One region of the Marinomonas sp. PE14-40 genome, then DNA from elsewhere that is predicted to be linked to it. Evidence: riboswitches for the same ligand, from Rfam matches in the RefSeq annotation. Region 1 holds a riboswitch; each other region holds the start of a gene.

What was found. A riboswitch is a leader RNA that binds a small molecule or an ion and turns the genes downstream of it on or off. The one in region 1 is predicted to bind thiamine pyrophosphate.
Region 2: another riboswitch for thiamine pyrophosphate. It lies ahead of thiC (phosphomethylpyrimidine synthase ThiC); the one in region 1 lies ahead of thiB (thiamine ABC transporter substrate binding subunit).
Region 3: another riboswitch for thiamine pyrophosphate. It lies ahead of thiD (bifunctional hydroxymethylpyrimidine kinase/phosphomethylpyrimidine kinase); the one in region 1 lies ahead of thiB (thiamine ABC transporter substrate binding subunit).

The regions. Positions count from the first base shown of each region.
Region 1 covers NZ_CP130700.1:2,461,642-2,466,567, reverse strand. Annotated here, with positions in the region: gene Q0A08_RS11390 (3-deoxy-D-manno-octulosonic acid transferase) at 1-469, shown strand, start outside; gene Q0A08_RS11385 (HAD family hydrolase) at 626-1,306, opposite strand; TPP riboswitch at 1,398-1,509, shown strand; gene thiB (thiamine ABC transporter substrate binding subunit) at 1,613-2,629, shown strand; gene thiP (thiamine/thiamine pyrophosphate ABC transporter permease) at 2,626-4,227, shown strand; gene Q0A08_RS11370 (ATP-binding cassette domain-containing protein) at 4,220-4,926, shown strand, end outside.
Region 2 covers NZ_CP130700.1:1,794,594-1,799,519, forward strand. Annotated here, with positions in the region: gene thiC (phosphomethylpyrimidine synthase ThiC) at 24-2,006, opposite strand; TPP riboswitch at 2,155-2,259, opposite strand; gene Q0A08_RS08170 (putative bifunctional diguanylate cyclase/phosphodiesterase) at 2,305-4,875, opposite strand.
Region 3 covers NZ_CP130700.1:995,993-1,000,918, reverse strand. Annotated here, with positions in the region: gene Q0A08_RS04550 (lipase family alpha/beta hydrolase) at 1-893, shown strand, start outside; gene Q0A08_RS04545 (lipase secretion chaperone) at 907-1,944, shown strand; TPP riboswitch at 2,108-2,212, shown strand; gene thiD (bifunctional hydroxymethylpyrimidine kinase/phosphomethylpyrimidine kinase) at 2,274-3,116, shown strand; gene Q0A08_RS04535 (ABC transporter ATP-binding protein) at 3,109-3,981, shown strand; gene Q0A08_RS04530 (ABC transporter permease) at 3,978-4,739, shown strand; gene Q0A08_RS04525 (ABC transporter substrate-binding protein) at 4,777-4,926, shown strand, end outside.

The DNA.
Region 1 (4,926 bases):
TATTATTGTGCCTAGACACCCTAAAAAGTTTGAGCAGGTCTATCAGCAAGCTTCTGCTAAGTTTGAAAATGTAGGGCTTCGCTCTGAAACCCCCATGGAAGAGTGGTGTAAACTCGATGTGTTAGTAGGTGATAGCATGGGAGAGATGATGCACTATTTCCAAGCATCTGATCTCGCGTTTGTGGGAGGGAGCTTAATTGAGCGAGGTGGTCATAACCCAATCGAGCCAGCTCTCCTATCTAAGCCTGTATTGGTTGGCGAGCACACTTTTAATTTTAAAGACATTACTGAAAGTTTGGTTTTATCTGGTGGCGGGTTACGTTGCAAAAATAGTGAGTTGGTAGGTAGTCTATTGCTTGCTTTTGCAAAAGATAAAACACTCGTCATAGAAACGGGCGCTGCAGCCTATGAGTATGCATTGAGTAATCAAGGGGCTGTTGAGAGAGTATTGGACTCAATTAGCTCTTGATGTAGTTTGCTTCACTGTAGCAGGTTTCAATGCCTTTCAGTTTTATATCATTTGTCACACCTTAGTTTACTAAGTGGTTTCCTATATAGAGAAAGAGATAATTGCGCGATAGTGTGGCTACTCTGTCTCTTGCGATGAAAATAAATTCCAAGTCTTCTAATCTAATAACGCTTTAAAATCTGATAAGCAGATTTTAGCTATGCTCATATCATTCTTGATATTAAATTCATGTCTAATACCAATAACATCACAACCTGCTTCATTTGCTGCGCTAAGGCCTGCAAAAGAATCTTCAAATACTAAGGCGTCTTTTGCTTCAATATTGAGCTTTTTTAGTGCGACAAGATAAGCTTCGGGATGGGGCTTGTGTCGACTAACATCTTCTTGGCTGATGATAAGGTCAAAAAAGTTGTCTAATTCCAGTTGAGTTAATACTTGTTCTATCATCCAACTGGCAGCGCTACTTACCACGGCGACTTTACAATCAAGCTGGGATAACTGTTTAAGGTAGGGTTTGATGTTCGGGCTTAGGTCAAGTTGATCTTTTAATAGTCTTCGGTAGTGTTGTCTAAAGTATTGATTAAATTCAGCTAAATCAGGGTTTATCTTTGCTGACTTAAAAAAGTGTTGAGTAACACTTGGCCAATCTTGTCCCATGACATCTTGATAGATAAGGTGATCTGCTTTACTGCCATAATCTTGACAGGCTAATGCTAACGCTTTGCCTTTTAATGGTTCTGAGTTAACTAAGGTACCGTCTAGATCAAATAAATAAGCTTGGTATTCTCTTTGTTTTGTTGATTGCGTGTGTGAGTTTAACAAGATTCTTCCTTTCATTTTTATACGCCATACATGGCATGCCTTTTGTTTTGGTTAAGAGCAGGAAACTGGCCTTAAGTTCAAAATATCGTTACAATCCGCTTCGATTTTTTATCTCATGGGGTGCTCTATTCGTTTTCGATGTGGGGCTGAGAAGCAAAGCTAACCCAATGAACCTGATCCAGATTATGCTGGCGTAGGGATTGAGATCCTCTACTTAACGCTTATTGTGACTTAATTTAATAGGTCCAAGTTTAATAGTAGAGAGCCTTCAAGCCTCGCCGCTCACAATGCCACATTAGGCTTGTTTTTAGGAGCGACAAAATGCGAACACCTTATATTACTTCAATAGCGCTAGCTTCCCTTGCCAGCTTGTCTTTATCAGCCTCTATGGTACAGGCCGAAGAAACAAAGATACTAAATGTTTATACCTATGATTCATTTGCATCGGACTGGGGCCCAGGTCCTAAGATTAAAACGAACTTTGAAAAAGAGTGTGCTTGTACTCTAAATTACGTCACCTTAGATTCTTCTGTTGGTATTCTATCTCGCGTTCAGCTTGAAGGAAGCGGTTCAAGAGCGGATGTTCTATTAGGCTTAGATTTGAATTTAATGCAAGCTGCTAAAGCGAGTGGTTTAGTTGCTGAGCATAATGTAGATACTAGTAAGGTAACAACACCAGGTGGATGGAGTGATTCTCATTTTGTGCCTTTTGATCAAGGATATTTCGCATTTATTTATAATACTGAAACCTTGAAAGAAGTGCCTAAGTCTTTGAAGGACGTAGTAGAAAATCAAGACCTTTCTGTAATCTACCAAGATCCAAGAACCAGTACACCTGGTTTAGGTCTGATGTTGTGGATGAAATCAGTTTATGGTGATGATGCCGCTGAGGCTTGGCAGACATTAGCAGGCCATACTAAGACAGTAACCAAGGGTTGGTATGATGGTTATAGTATGTTTCTAAAAGGTGAAGCTGATCTTGTTTTAAGTTATACCACATCACCTGCTTACCATATGGTGGTAGAGAGTGAATCTAAATATCAGGCCGTGCCTGCATCGGAAGGTTTTTATCCTCAAGTTGAAGTGGCAGCTCAATTGAAAAATGCACCTAACAAGGCGCTAGCGGATCAATTTATGCAGTTTATTTTGACTCAAGGTTTCCAAGGTGAAGTAGCAACAGGTAATTGGATGTTTCCTGTTATTGAGTTAGGAGATAACTTACCAAAAGCATTTACTGGTCTTGAACAGCCAACTAAAGTATTAACTTTGCCTGCAGAGCAAGTTGCTGCTAACCGTAAGCAGTGGATTAATGAGTGGTTAGATTCAGTGACTCAATGAGACTAGGCTTATTTGGTGGTAGGCTTGATAAAAGTTTACTGCCAGCTATCTTAATTGTTAGCGTTTTCTGTATTATTGGTATTGCGAGTTTCGTTGTTTTGCTCGCTTTCCAAGATGTTTCAAACTGGTATGAAACCCTTTCGAGCCGTTACATCTGGCGACTACTTAAATTCTCTCTCTGGCAAGCTTTGCTAAGTAGTGTGCTCAGTCTCATTGTTGCCATCCCTGTTACAAGTGCCTTAATGCATCGACGTTTTAAGGGGCGGGATTTTCTATTGCAACTTTTTTCAATTTCTTTAGTTGTGCCAAGTATAGTGGCAATTTTAGGGATAGTTGTTGTTTATGGACGTAGTGGCTGGATTACCTCAGTAACGGATGTTGAGCTACCTCTTTATGGATTGTTTGGTATCTTACTAGCACATGTGTTTTTTAATATGCCGCTCGCTGTTCGTATACTTATACAGGCACATAATCTCATTCCTTCTGGTCAATGGCGTTTATCTTATCAACTTGGCTTTTCTCGATGGAATGTATTTCGATGGATGGAGTGGCCTTATTTACGTAAAGCCTTACCGGGTGCTTTTCTACTTATCTTTATGCTTTGCTTTACAAGTTTTGCTGTTGTTTTGAGTTTGGGTGGGGGCCCTAAATCAAGCACTTTAGAAGTAGCGATTTATCAGGCGCTTAAATTTGAATTCGATATTGCTAAGGCAAGTGTTTTGTCTTTATTGCAGGTCTTTATTTGCACTTTAATTGCGGCTTTAGTTTATAAGTTTGCAAGCGCTTACCAACAAGATTTTAGTTTAAAGCAGATTAAAAGTTTCCCCGTGAAGGATAGTGTTAAAGCTAGGTGTTTGGATTTGAGTTTTCTGGCTTTGGCTTTGCTTATTTTATTGCCTCCTTTTATGGCTATTTTATCCCCTATTTTTACGCCTCTATTTATCACTACTTTGTTCCAAGAAGCGACATGGCTAGCTGTTTGGGTGTCTATCAAAATAGCGATTCCTAGTGCTGCTTTAAGCTTAGTGTTAGCAATGGGGTTTGTTGTATTAGCGAGGGTATCAATGGATAAAGCGGGTTGGTCTTGGTTGCCGAGTAAGCTTGAGTATTTAGGCGGTATGATTTTAATTGTGCCAAGTTTGGTAATGGCTACAGGCTTGTTTTTATTGTTGCGTCATTTAGGTATTGCAGCTTTTGATAATGCTTACTGGGTAGTGGTATGGGTAAATGCCGTGATGGCTTTGCCGTTTGTACTAAGAGTTGTACTGCCAACTTTTTATCAGCAAGAAAAACGTTATCGTAAATTGTATCAAAGTCTAGGACTGAGAGGAGTTGCAAGGTTTAGATTGGAGTGGCCAATAGTACGACAATCTGTTGCTCAAGCGACAGCTTATGCGCTTCTTTTAAGTTTAGGGGATATGAGTGTGATCGCGTTATTTGGCTCGCAAGGGTTAACCTCTCTGCCGCTATATCTTTTTCAATTAATCGGTTCATATCGAATAGATCAAGGTGCTTGTATCGCTGTGATTCTAGTCTTGTTATGTTTTGCTTTATTTTCACTTTGCACTCGTGTGATAGGAGGGAAGCCAAATGCTTAACCTAGATGTGCAATATCAATGGCGTAATCAAGATGGTGAAGGCTTTAATGCAAATTATCAAGCTAGCTTGGCTAGTGGTGTAACGACCCTACTAGGGCGCAGTGGAGAAGGAAAAAGTACCTTACTACACCTTATTGGAGGGTTTTTAGATGCGCGTAAAGGGATCGAGTATCTAGGGCAAGACTTAACGGTTTTGACGCCCGAGCAAAGGCCAATCACAACCTTATTTCAAAGTGATAATTTATTTCCTCAATTAAGTGTGTGGCAAAATGTTAGCATAGGATTAGCTACAAATTTGAAGCTGAGTGCTATTCAAAAAGAAGCTGCTATGTGGGCGTTAGAACGCACTCAGCTTGAGGGTATGTTCACTAAGTTACCTGAGGCGTTATCAGGCGGACAAGCGCAGCGAGTTGCAATTGCTAGGGCTGTTGCTCGGGCTGTTGTTGCTCAAGAGGAAAAGAAGAAATCTATCCTTTTGCTCGATGAGCCTTTTAGTGCGTTAGACCCTAGTTTACGCAGCCAGATGCTGACGTTAGTGGCAGATCTTACTCAGCAATTAGAGCTCACCAGTTTGATTGTGTCTCATTTGCCTGAAGAAGCTCTTTTAGTTGGAGGGAAGCTTATTCTGATAGAAAGTGGAAAGGTCGTGTTACATGAGAGTGTGGATGTTCTCAATCAGATTGATAAAAAACCTGAATT
Region 2 (4,926 bases), 670 kb from region 1:
TCAAAACGCGGTATTATTGAAGCCTAGTTAGCTTCTTCTTGTAACAAATACACCTCACTTCCCAAATCTTTAAACTGAGCTGACATATCATCCATCCCTTTACGAACGTCATTGGCATCAACATTGTGAACTTCGATTTTTGAATTGCGTTCAAGATCCGCGGCATAATCCCTAACTTCTTGGGTGATTTTCATTGAGCAAAACTTTGGACCACACATAGAGCAAAAATGAGCAACTTTACCTGACGCCTGAGGCAAGGTCTCATCATGATAAGCTCTGGCTGTTTCAGGATCTAATGCTAAATTAAACTGATCCTGCCAACGAAACTCAAAACGTGCTTTAGATAAAGCATTGTCTCGAATTTGTGCACCTGGGTGCCCCTTAGCAAGGTCGGCGGCATGAGCAGCGATTTTATAAGTAATCAAGCCTTGTTTAACATCTTCTTTATTGGGTAAGCCTAGATGCTCTTTCGGTGTTACATAGCACAACATAGCGCAACCATACCAACCTATTTGAGCCGCTCCGATACCTGATGTGAAATGATCATAACCAGGTGCGATATCTTGAGTCAGTGGTCCTAGTGTATAAAAAGGGGCTTCATGGCAGTGCTCAAGTTGTTCAGTCATATTATGCTTGATCATTTGCATCGGCACATGCCCAGGCCCTTCAATCATAACTTGCACATCATATTCCCAAGCAACCTTAGTTAATTCCCCTAGCGTTTTGAGCTCGGACATTTGAGCTTCGTCATTGGCATCCATAATAGAACCAGGTCGTAAACCATCACCAAGCGACAGTGAAACATCATATGTTTGACAGATTTCACAAATCTCACGAAAACGTTGGTATAAAAAGCTTTCTTCATGATGAGCTAAACACCATTTCGCCATTATTGAACCGCCGCGAGATACTATTCCTGTTAGCCTTTTTGCCGTCATTGGCACATAACGTAATAAAACACCCGCATGGATTGTAAAGTAATCTACACCTTGCTCGGCTTGTTCAATCAATGTATCTCTGAAAACGTCCCAATTCAGATCTTCAGCAATACCTTTCACCTTTTCCAGCGCCTGATAAATCGGTACTGTACCAATTGGAATCGGTGAGTTCCTCAGAATCCACTCACGAGTTTCGTGAATATTCTTACCTGTCGACAAATCCATCAGGGTATCAGCGCCCCAACGCGTTGACCAAACAAGCTTCTCAACTTCTTCTTCAATAGATGAGGTTAAGGCTGAGTTGCCTATGTTCGCGTTTACCTTCACTAAGAAATTACGACCAATAATCATTGGCTCTGATTCTGGGTGATTAATATTTGCAGGAATGATCGCTCTACCTGAAGCCACTTCCTGACGCACAAACTCTGGCGTGATAACTGTTTGAATATTAGCGCCAAAACTATGCCCTGGGTGCTGCTTTAATAAAAGCTCGCTTTTTACCGCCTGCATATTTTGATTCTCGCGAATCGCAATAAACTCCATTTCAGGGGTAATAATCCCCTGACGTGCATAATGCAATTGAGTAACTACAGCACCTGGCTTAGCCTTCACAACTTTTGGTAAGTTTTCAAACCTTAGGTCATCCAACCTTTCATCACTTAACCTTTGCTGAGCAAAATCAGAAGAGACGCCATCTAGTTCCTGTATATCATTACGTGCTTCAATCCACTTGCCTCGTGTGGATGCTATGCCTTTATAAACATCAATTTTTCGACTTGGATCTGAATAAGGTCCAGAGCATTCATAGACATAAATAGCTTCATTTTTTTCATAAGTGAAGTTAGCAGGATCTTTACCAATTGGCGTATCTGAAACATTAATTTTACGCATTGGTACTTGAATCGAGGTGTCACTACCTTGAATAAAAACACGTTCAGAAGCAGGAAAGGGGTTAGCTTGAAGCGAGTCAATAAAGGCTTTCGCCTTCAACCTAGCTTCTTCTCGTTTACTTTGTACCTCTGGTACAGCAATATTTGACTTAGAATTTGTTAACTCATTAGAAGACATAAGCAATCCTTTTAAATGAAAGAAGTGCTTGTCAGTCGTGCGTTTGCTTTCACAAAAATCATATCTATGATTTTTGCTAACACCAATCTTTATTAATGACATTTAGTCAAAATTAAAGAATGGAAAGCATTCGATGCAGATAAGAAAGAATGAAGATTTTCTTGTTCCCTACGCAGGTATTTAGCCCTGTTCAGGTTCTGCGGATCCCGTGCATAAACACGATCTCAGCCAAATGGCACTCCGACAAGTGGAAGCAACTATAAGGAGATTAGAACAAAAGTAAAGCCTTGATAACGTATTAACGGATTGTTTCGTCACTAGGAAGACTTGTACTTAAATGATTTTTTTGCAGTATTTCTTGGCTCAACTCATACAATGATAGAGGCTTATAAAGCAGAAAACCTTGGGCATATTCACACTTTAAGGTTTTAAAAAAATCATACTGAAAATGGCTCTCTATGCCTTCGACCACAACAACTAGATTGAGCATTTCAGCCATTTTCACAGATGCCTTAAGAATGACATCCTGACTATTACCAGGTACCAAGTTTTTCACAAAAGACCTATCAATTTTAAGGCCATCAAAGGGGTATTGAGTTAACCTTTCAAGAGAACTATAACCAGTCCCAAAATCGTCAATATAAATACCTATTCCATAGCTGCGAATGCGCCTTAATTGGCGGACTACACTCTCTTCCTGATCATAAATAGCCGTTTCTGTAATCTCTATTTTAATGTTTTTAGGCGTTAGCTGATTGACTTCCATAGACATCAATAGGTTGTCACAAACTTGATCTGACAATAGCTGCTTAGGTGATATGTTAATACTGACAAAGAGATTGGGGTTACCACTACTTTTTATCAAGGCTTTCAAATCATGACAAACATGATGGATTAACCAATTTGAAAATGGGTTAATCAAATTAATTTGTTCTGCAATGGCAATAAACTCAGCCGGAGAAACCTCTCCTAAGGTTTCATTTTTCCAACGTATCAAGGCTTCCATGCCTTTAATTTCACCCGTTTCAAAACATACTATAGGCTGGTAGTTAATATAAATCTCATTATGCTTAAGTGCGCTAAGGAGGTTATTTTCAAGTAGGCTCCTGCGCCTCTCAGATTCATTGAGACCCTGATTAAAAATAATAAAATCAGCACGTCCATTGCGCTTAACTTCATACATGGCCATGTCTGCTTGCTTCAGTCCTTCGCTGGCATTCTTAACACTTTCATCAAGCATGCTAATACCAATGCTGGCAGATATTTTAAAATTAAACCCATTACTAAAAGCAAAGGGTTTACGCATACCAGCAACCACTTTATCTGCAAGTTCATGTAACTGAGGCAACCCTGTTACATCTTTTAAAAACACAGCAAACTCATCCCCACCTAATCGAGTAATCATTTCATCTTGATTAAAACAAGCCTGTAAACGCCGTGAAAACTCGACTAAAAGTTCATCCCCTACATGATGTCCATATTGATCATTAACCGTTTTAAACTTATCTAAATCAATAAAGAAGATAGCACTTTGCCTGGCACTATTTTGATCAATAAATAATGACATCTGGGAGACAAAAGTTGCTCTATTCAACAGACCTGTTAATGAATCCATTTGCGCCTGATGCTTAAGTGCAGCCTCTACTTTTTTCTTTTCAGTCACATTTGCTATAAAGCCTTCATAATAGATTTCACCATTATCTTGCTGAGTTAAATATGCATTCTCAAGTAACCAAATACGCCTGCCAAATTGATCCTGACTTTGCCATTCAAAACCGATTACCCTTTGATCCTTTTTAAGTAAATTAATAAAATCTAGATATTGTTTAGGATCTAGGTACAATTGCTTACCGATATTTTTTACCTTAATACAAAGCTCGTCTTCGTTACTATAACCAAACGCAGTTGCATAAGCAGGATTAGCTTTTAGAAGGTTTCCGTTTAAACTCGCTCGATAAATACCATCTACAGACAACATAAATAGGTTTGAATATTCAGTTCGAACCTCTTTTAAACTTTGCCCCCTGTCTTTTAAAAGGCTCTCGATTTTATGCTCATAGCGCCTTGACCTATACACATAAAAAACAATGAGACTCGCCATTAGTGCGAGCATAGCAAGCAAAAGCTTTATTAAAGATCTTGGCTCGTTTTGAATAGGACTAAAAGGAGGGTAAATGATGAATGTCAGTTTATGACCTAACCATGAAAATGAATGAGTATCATAGGCTGAAGAGTCACTCACCCCTTGGCAAGCTAGCGCTTTAGATTGATAAAGCGAGTTTAAAGCAGTAGTAGAAGAAGATGATAGCGATAGATGAAAACAAGGTAGCGCCCTTACTTTATAAACGTCTGTATTAGTGTTTATAAAGCTTGTCAGATTCATGCTTACAAACAAAACACCCGCCTCTTTAATCGACACACTTGAAGCAATCGTACCTTTGAATGCTTCGGATTGACTTATATATAACGGATTAGCGCTAGTACTGCTTTCATATGGAAGTTCAAGCATTTGATATTGATTTAGGAGCTCAATCAACCCAGTGGAGTACTCATTAGCAGCTAACCAAACATAATTGAACACTTTTTTATCATATTTGGCTTGCTCCAATACTTGAGCGATATCTCTGTCTGAAAAGTTTTTTAAGCTCTTAAGGTGATTGACCAACTTTTCAACGTGCGAGGTTTGAAATAAAATTTGGCGATCTAAAGCGATGGATTGAATTCGATTTTTTCCAAAAGAATGAGCTGGGAGCGTCTTATCATTTGCAGAAAGAAAAGCATAGGTAAGCCAAGCGCAAATTGTGACAATTAGCGCTATAACAAAGATCATAGAGGCTGGCGATTTAAGCCATTTTGATAACAAATCCATAAGTTTTTTTTAATAGTCTAGCGATAATAGGCAAGTTCCTCTTACCTTGAC
Region 3 (4,926 bases), 1.5 Mb from region 1:
CTGCCAGCTCTCAAGCCTGGTGGTTTTCATCCTCAGATGATGATTATACTCAAACCAAATATCCCATCCTTTTAACCCACGGCATTTTAGGTTTTGATGAAATGTTAGGTGTGGACTATTGGTATAAAATCCCCCAAACATTGGAGTCAGAAGGGGCTGAGGTTTATACGACCCAAGTAGCAAATAGCCAATCTGTAGAGGTTCGAGGGGAGCAGTTGCTAGCAGAGGTTCAAAACATTATAGCTGCGACTGGCTCTACCAAAGTTAACTTAATTGGTCACAGCCATGGTGGTCCAACAGTAAGATATGTTGCCTCGGTTAGACCTGATCTGATTGCTTCCGTTACCTCTGTGGGTGGTGTTAACAAAGGCTCAGATGTAGCCGACTTTGTACGAAATGCAGTCCCTGAAGACTCTGCTGCTGAGGCTGTTCTTGCTGGGCTGACAACAGCGTTAGCGACGGTAATTGATTATTTGTCTGCAGGCGGCTATGACCAGGATGTCCTTTCTATGCTTACTTCCTTAACGACAGAAGGTTCGTTAGCATTTAATCAAAATCATCCTCAAGGTATTCCTACAACAGCATGTGGTGAAGGTGAATATAGTGTAAATGGAGTGAATTACTATTCTTGGAGTGGTGCGAGTGCATTTACAAATGCACTCGATCCAAGTGATTACTTCTTAGGTTTAACATCAGTACTTATTGACGATAGTAAAAATGACGGCCTAATTGAAAGTTGTGATAGTAATCTTGGTATGGTTGTACGTAACGATTACAGCATGAACCATCTAGATGAGGTAAACCAATTCTTTGGTATACATCACTTGTTTGCAACTGATCCTTTAACCGTCTATCGCACACATGCTAATCGTCTTAAAAATGCTGGCCTTTAATGATTGGTGAGTTATGAATATTTCCCTAACTAAGAAAGTCTGCTTAATCGCGTTTGGTGGACTTGCATTTCTTGGTTTGGCGAAGTGGACAGGTGTTGCTTATCAAGCAGCGCCTGTCTTACAGACCAATCAAGATCAAGGCTCTTTAACTAATAACCAAATTTCAAATAAACCAGTTGAATCATTCGTTTTGTCATCTTCAGAAAAAGCCGACATAAAGGCTCAACTGAATGTTGCACAAAATAATGAATACAATCGCTTCAAAGATAAATTTGAATGGATAGGCTCACAATCCTCGTTAAGGGGAACCAGTATAGCTGGCTCATATCCTATTGATGCAGAAGGGCATTTATTTCCTCATATTAGTATTAAGCACAGATTTGATTATTTTATGACGCTGCTTGGTGAATTATCGTATGAACAACTCATTGAGTTAATTAAAGAAGATATCAAGCTATCACTTGAAGAGCCTGCTCGGAGAGAAGCGCTTGAGTTGTTGGGAAACTATCAAGCCTTTAAATATGCATTAAAAGCGTTAGACGATGAGTTTTCGAATTATCAAGTTAATCTAAAAGATAAAGACGCTATCATAAATAGACAAATTAACTTGTATCAAGAAATTGACATGTTGCGGTATGAGTACTTTGAACCTGATTATAGATTGGCTTTTTTTGAGCAGGATATTGCAGATGAGCAAGCGCTCATCGCTACATTACAGGGCAATGATGTTGCTAATTTAGCGGAGGATAAAACTAAACTAACTGGTTTAATTAATACATTAGAGCAAAAAAGCGAAGCGACAGGTGAGGACTTGTTTGATCTACAAGCAAAGGAGTTTGGAGTAGAGGCAGCGCAAAGGCTTGCTAATGTGAGAGAGTCTCAAAATGAGCTTAATACAAGAGTGCGACAGTTTATAATACAAAAAGAAAGTATCTTAAATTCAGGTCTTTCTCATGAAGATCAAAGCTTAGAACTAAAGTACTTAATTGAATCTAAATTCAGTTTAAGTGAGCAAAAAAGGTTAACTGCATTAGTCGCTATACTGCAGTGATATCATTAATGTGTTAACTGTTAATATATTGATTTATAGAGTAAATAAATTGAGCTGTAGTTAAAAAATATATTTATTATAACGAATTTCTAGTTACTAAGCGGTTGACACTTGTCGTTTGTAAAGGCACTATCACGCAAAATTTGCTTTACAGCAATACAGATAAAGTTAGTCGGGGTGCTCTTTAGAGCTGAGACTGAGGCTTGCCTCTAGACCCGTTGAACCTGACCCAGTTAATACTGGCGTAGGGAACTGGCAAGCCTCATTTCTTTTAGACAATTTCAATCAGTCTGTCTTTTTTAGGCTCCAGTTATTATTAGGAGCCTTATATGCAAACACATAATCAACCTCATATTTCGTTAACCATTGCCGGGTCTGACAGTGGCGGGGGCGCAGGTATTCAGGCTGATATAAAAGCAATGTCAGCAACAGGGTCATTTGCTTGCTCAGTGATTACTGCGCTTACGGCACAAAATACTCAAGGCGTCAGTGCCATTCATCCTGTGCCAAAATCGTTTGTTGAAGCCCAATTAGAAAGCGTTTTTTCCGATATGAAAGTTGATGCTGTTAAAATTGGCATGCTTTCAGATGCAGATACAATTCTTATGATTGCTCAGGCGCTTAAAAAGTATCAACCTAAATTCATAATATTAGACCCTGTTATGGTCGCAACAAGCGGCGATGTTTTATTAGAGTCAAAAGCAATTTCCAGCCTAGTTAATTACCTAATTCCTTTAGCAAATTTGATCACTCCAAACCTCTATGAAGCGCAAGTGTTGTTAGGGCGAGACCTTAATGCTTTCCCAAAATCTAATACTGAGTTAGAAAGCACAGCACAATCTCTTTTAGCACTTGGTTCTCAAGGTGTCTTATTAAAGGGTGGGCATATGGACACTCAAGACAGCACAGATGTTTGGGTGACTGAAAATCAATTCGAGTACTTTTCTAAGGAAAGAATAATTACAACTAATACTCATGGAACTGGTTGTACTTTGTCTTCTGCGATAACAAGTTACCTGGCCCAAGGTTTCTCAATGTCTGAGTCAATTAGAAAAGCCAAGACTTATATCTCCCATGGTTTAGTGGCGGCTAAGGATTATCAATTAGGACAAGGTAGCGGCCCTGTTGATCACTTCTTTATGCTGAATCAATCAGGTTTGATGCATGATTAACCCTAACGCTTTAGCTTCAAAGATCATGGCTCAAAAAGAGTATGTGGTGACAGCAAGTCTACAATATCAGCAGAGCCTTGATTATATATATCATGAGGTAGAGTTGAGGCTAGCTGCAAATCAGGTTACCTGTTTGTTAGGACAAAGTGGCTGTGGCAAATCTAGCTTGTTAAAGCATTTAGTAGGGCTCCATAAGAGTGCATTTGTAAATGAGTTAGCGATACAAACTAATGAAGATGCAAGCTTAGATGTGAAAAAATTTCGACAATCGCTTGCTTACATGGCACAGCAAGACCTGTTACTGCCATGGTTATCTGTTATTGATAATGTTCTGCTAGCTTATGATCTAAAGCGCCCAATATTGAAAAATAAAAGTCAATTTGATCAGACGTTAAAAGACCGAGCGTTATCAATTTTAGAGCAAGTCGGTTTATCGAATAAAGCAGATCATAACGTATCGACTTTATCTGGCGGTATGAGGCAAAGAGTCGCTTTAGCCAGAACCTTAATTCAAGATAAATCCATTATCCTAATGGATGAGCCGTTTTCATCCGTCGATGCCATTACCCGTGATAAGTTGCAGCAGTTGAGTTGTCATTTATTCAAAAATAAGACCGTTCTTTTAGTTACTCATGACCCACTTGAAGCGTTAATCATGGGGCATAATGTTTTACACTTTTCTAGCTTTCCTGAAAGGCCAATAGCTAAAAATGAGCTGACTAAAGAAGAGCTAATTAAAACCAAAGCTAAGCGTAAAGCATTAGAATCTATGCCGTTACCCAATACTTATCCGCCACGAAAAATTGGTGAAGAAGTGTCAAGCTTTCACGGTAAACTTATGCAGATGATGCAGGCAAGACGATGAAAATACATGTAAATGCCAATGTATATCGAGTCCTGATTGTTAGCTTGGTTGTCATCTTTTTATGGTGGTTACTGGTTGCAATAACGCAAGTGCCAAGCTTTATATTGCCATCGCCAGAGAAGGTTTTTACTAGGCTCTGGCAATTAACGGATGTGTTATATCCTCACTTTTTGGTGACTCTAATTGAGATAATATTTGGAGTCTTACTGGGTGTATCTGCTGGGCTAATGTTTGCCATTTTTATGGTCTTCTTTAAGCCTGTTCGTCTCTGGTTATTGCCTGTATTACTTTTTAGTCAGGCCATTCCTGTGTTTGCAATAGCACCCATTCTAGTACTTTGGTTTGGCTACGGAATAGTCTCCAAGGTCATTATGGCGGCTGTCATTATCTTTTTCCCTATTCTAATGACATCGTTTGATGGTTTAAGGCAATCATCTAGAGAGTATATTGAGCTTGCTCAATCAATGCGGGCTAACCGTTTAAGTATCCTTTTTAGAATTCAATTACCAGCAGCGCTTCCCGTTATGGCGTCTGGGATTCGTATGGCAATGGTGGTTGCTCCCATTGGCGCCATTATTGGTGAATGGGTTGGTTCATCTCAAGGGCTGGGTTACTTCATGCTTTATGCCAATGCACGAATGCAAGTCGCAGACATGTTTGCAGCGTTATTTCTACTCTGCTTACTTTCAATTTCACTCTATTACCTTGCTGATCAATGTTTAAAGAAAATGATTTTTTGGCAACAAGATAATAGTTAATAACACCTAGATACCATCCTTAAATAAGAGAAATGTTATGTCCATGTTGAAGAATTTGAATCTATTAATTGTGGGTTCGTTACTAAGCTTGAGTGTTCAAGCTCAAGAAAAAATCGATGTCATGTTGGATTGGTTTGTTAACCCAGACCACGCCGCTTTAATTATTGCAGAGCAAAAAGGTCTCTTT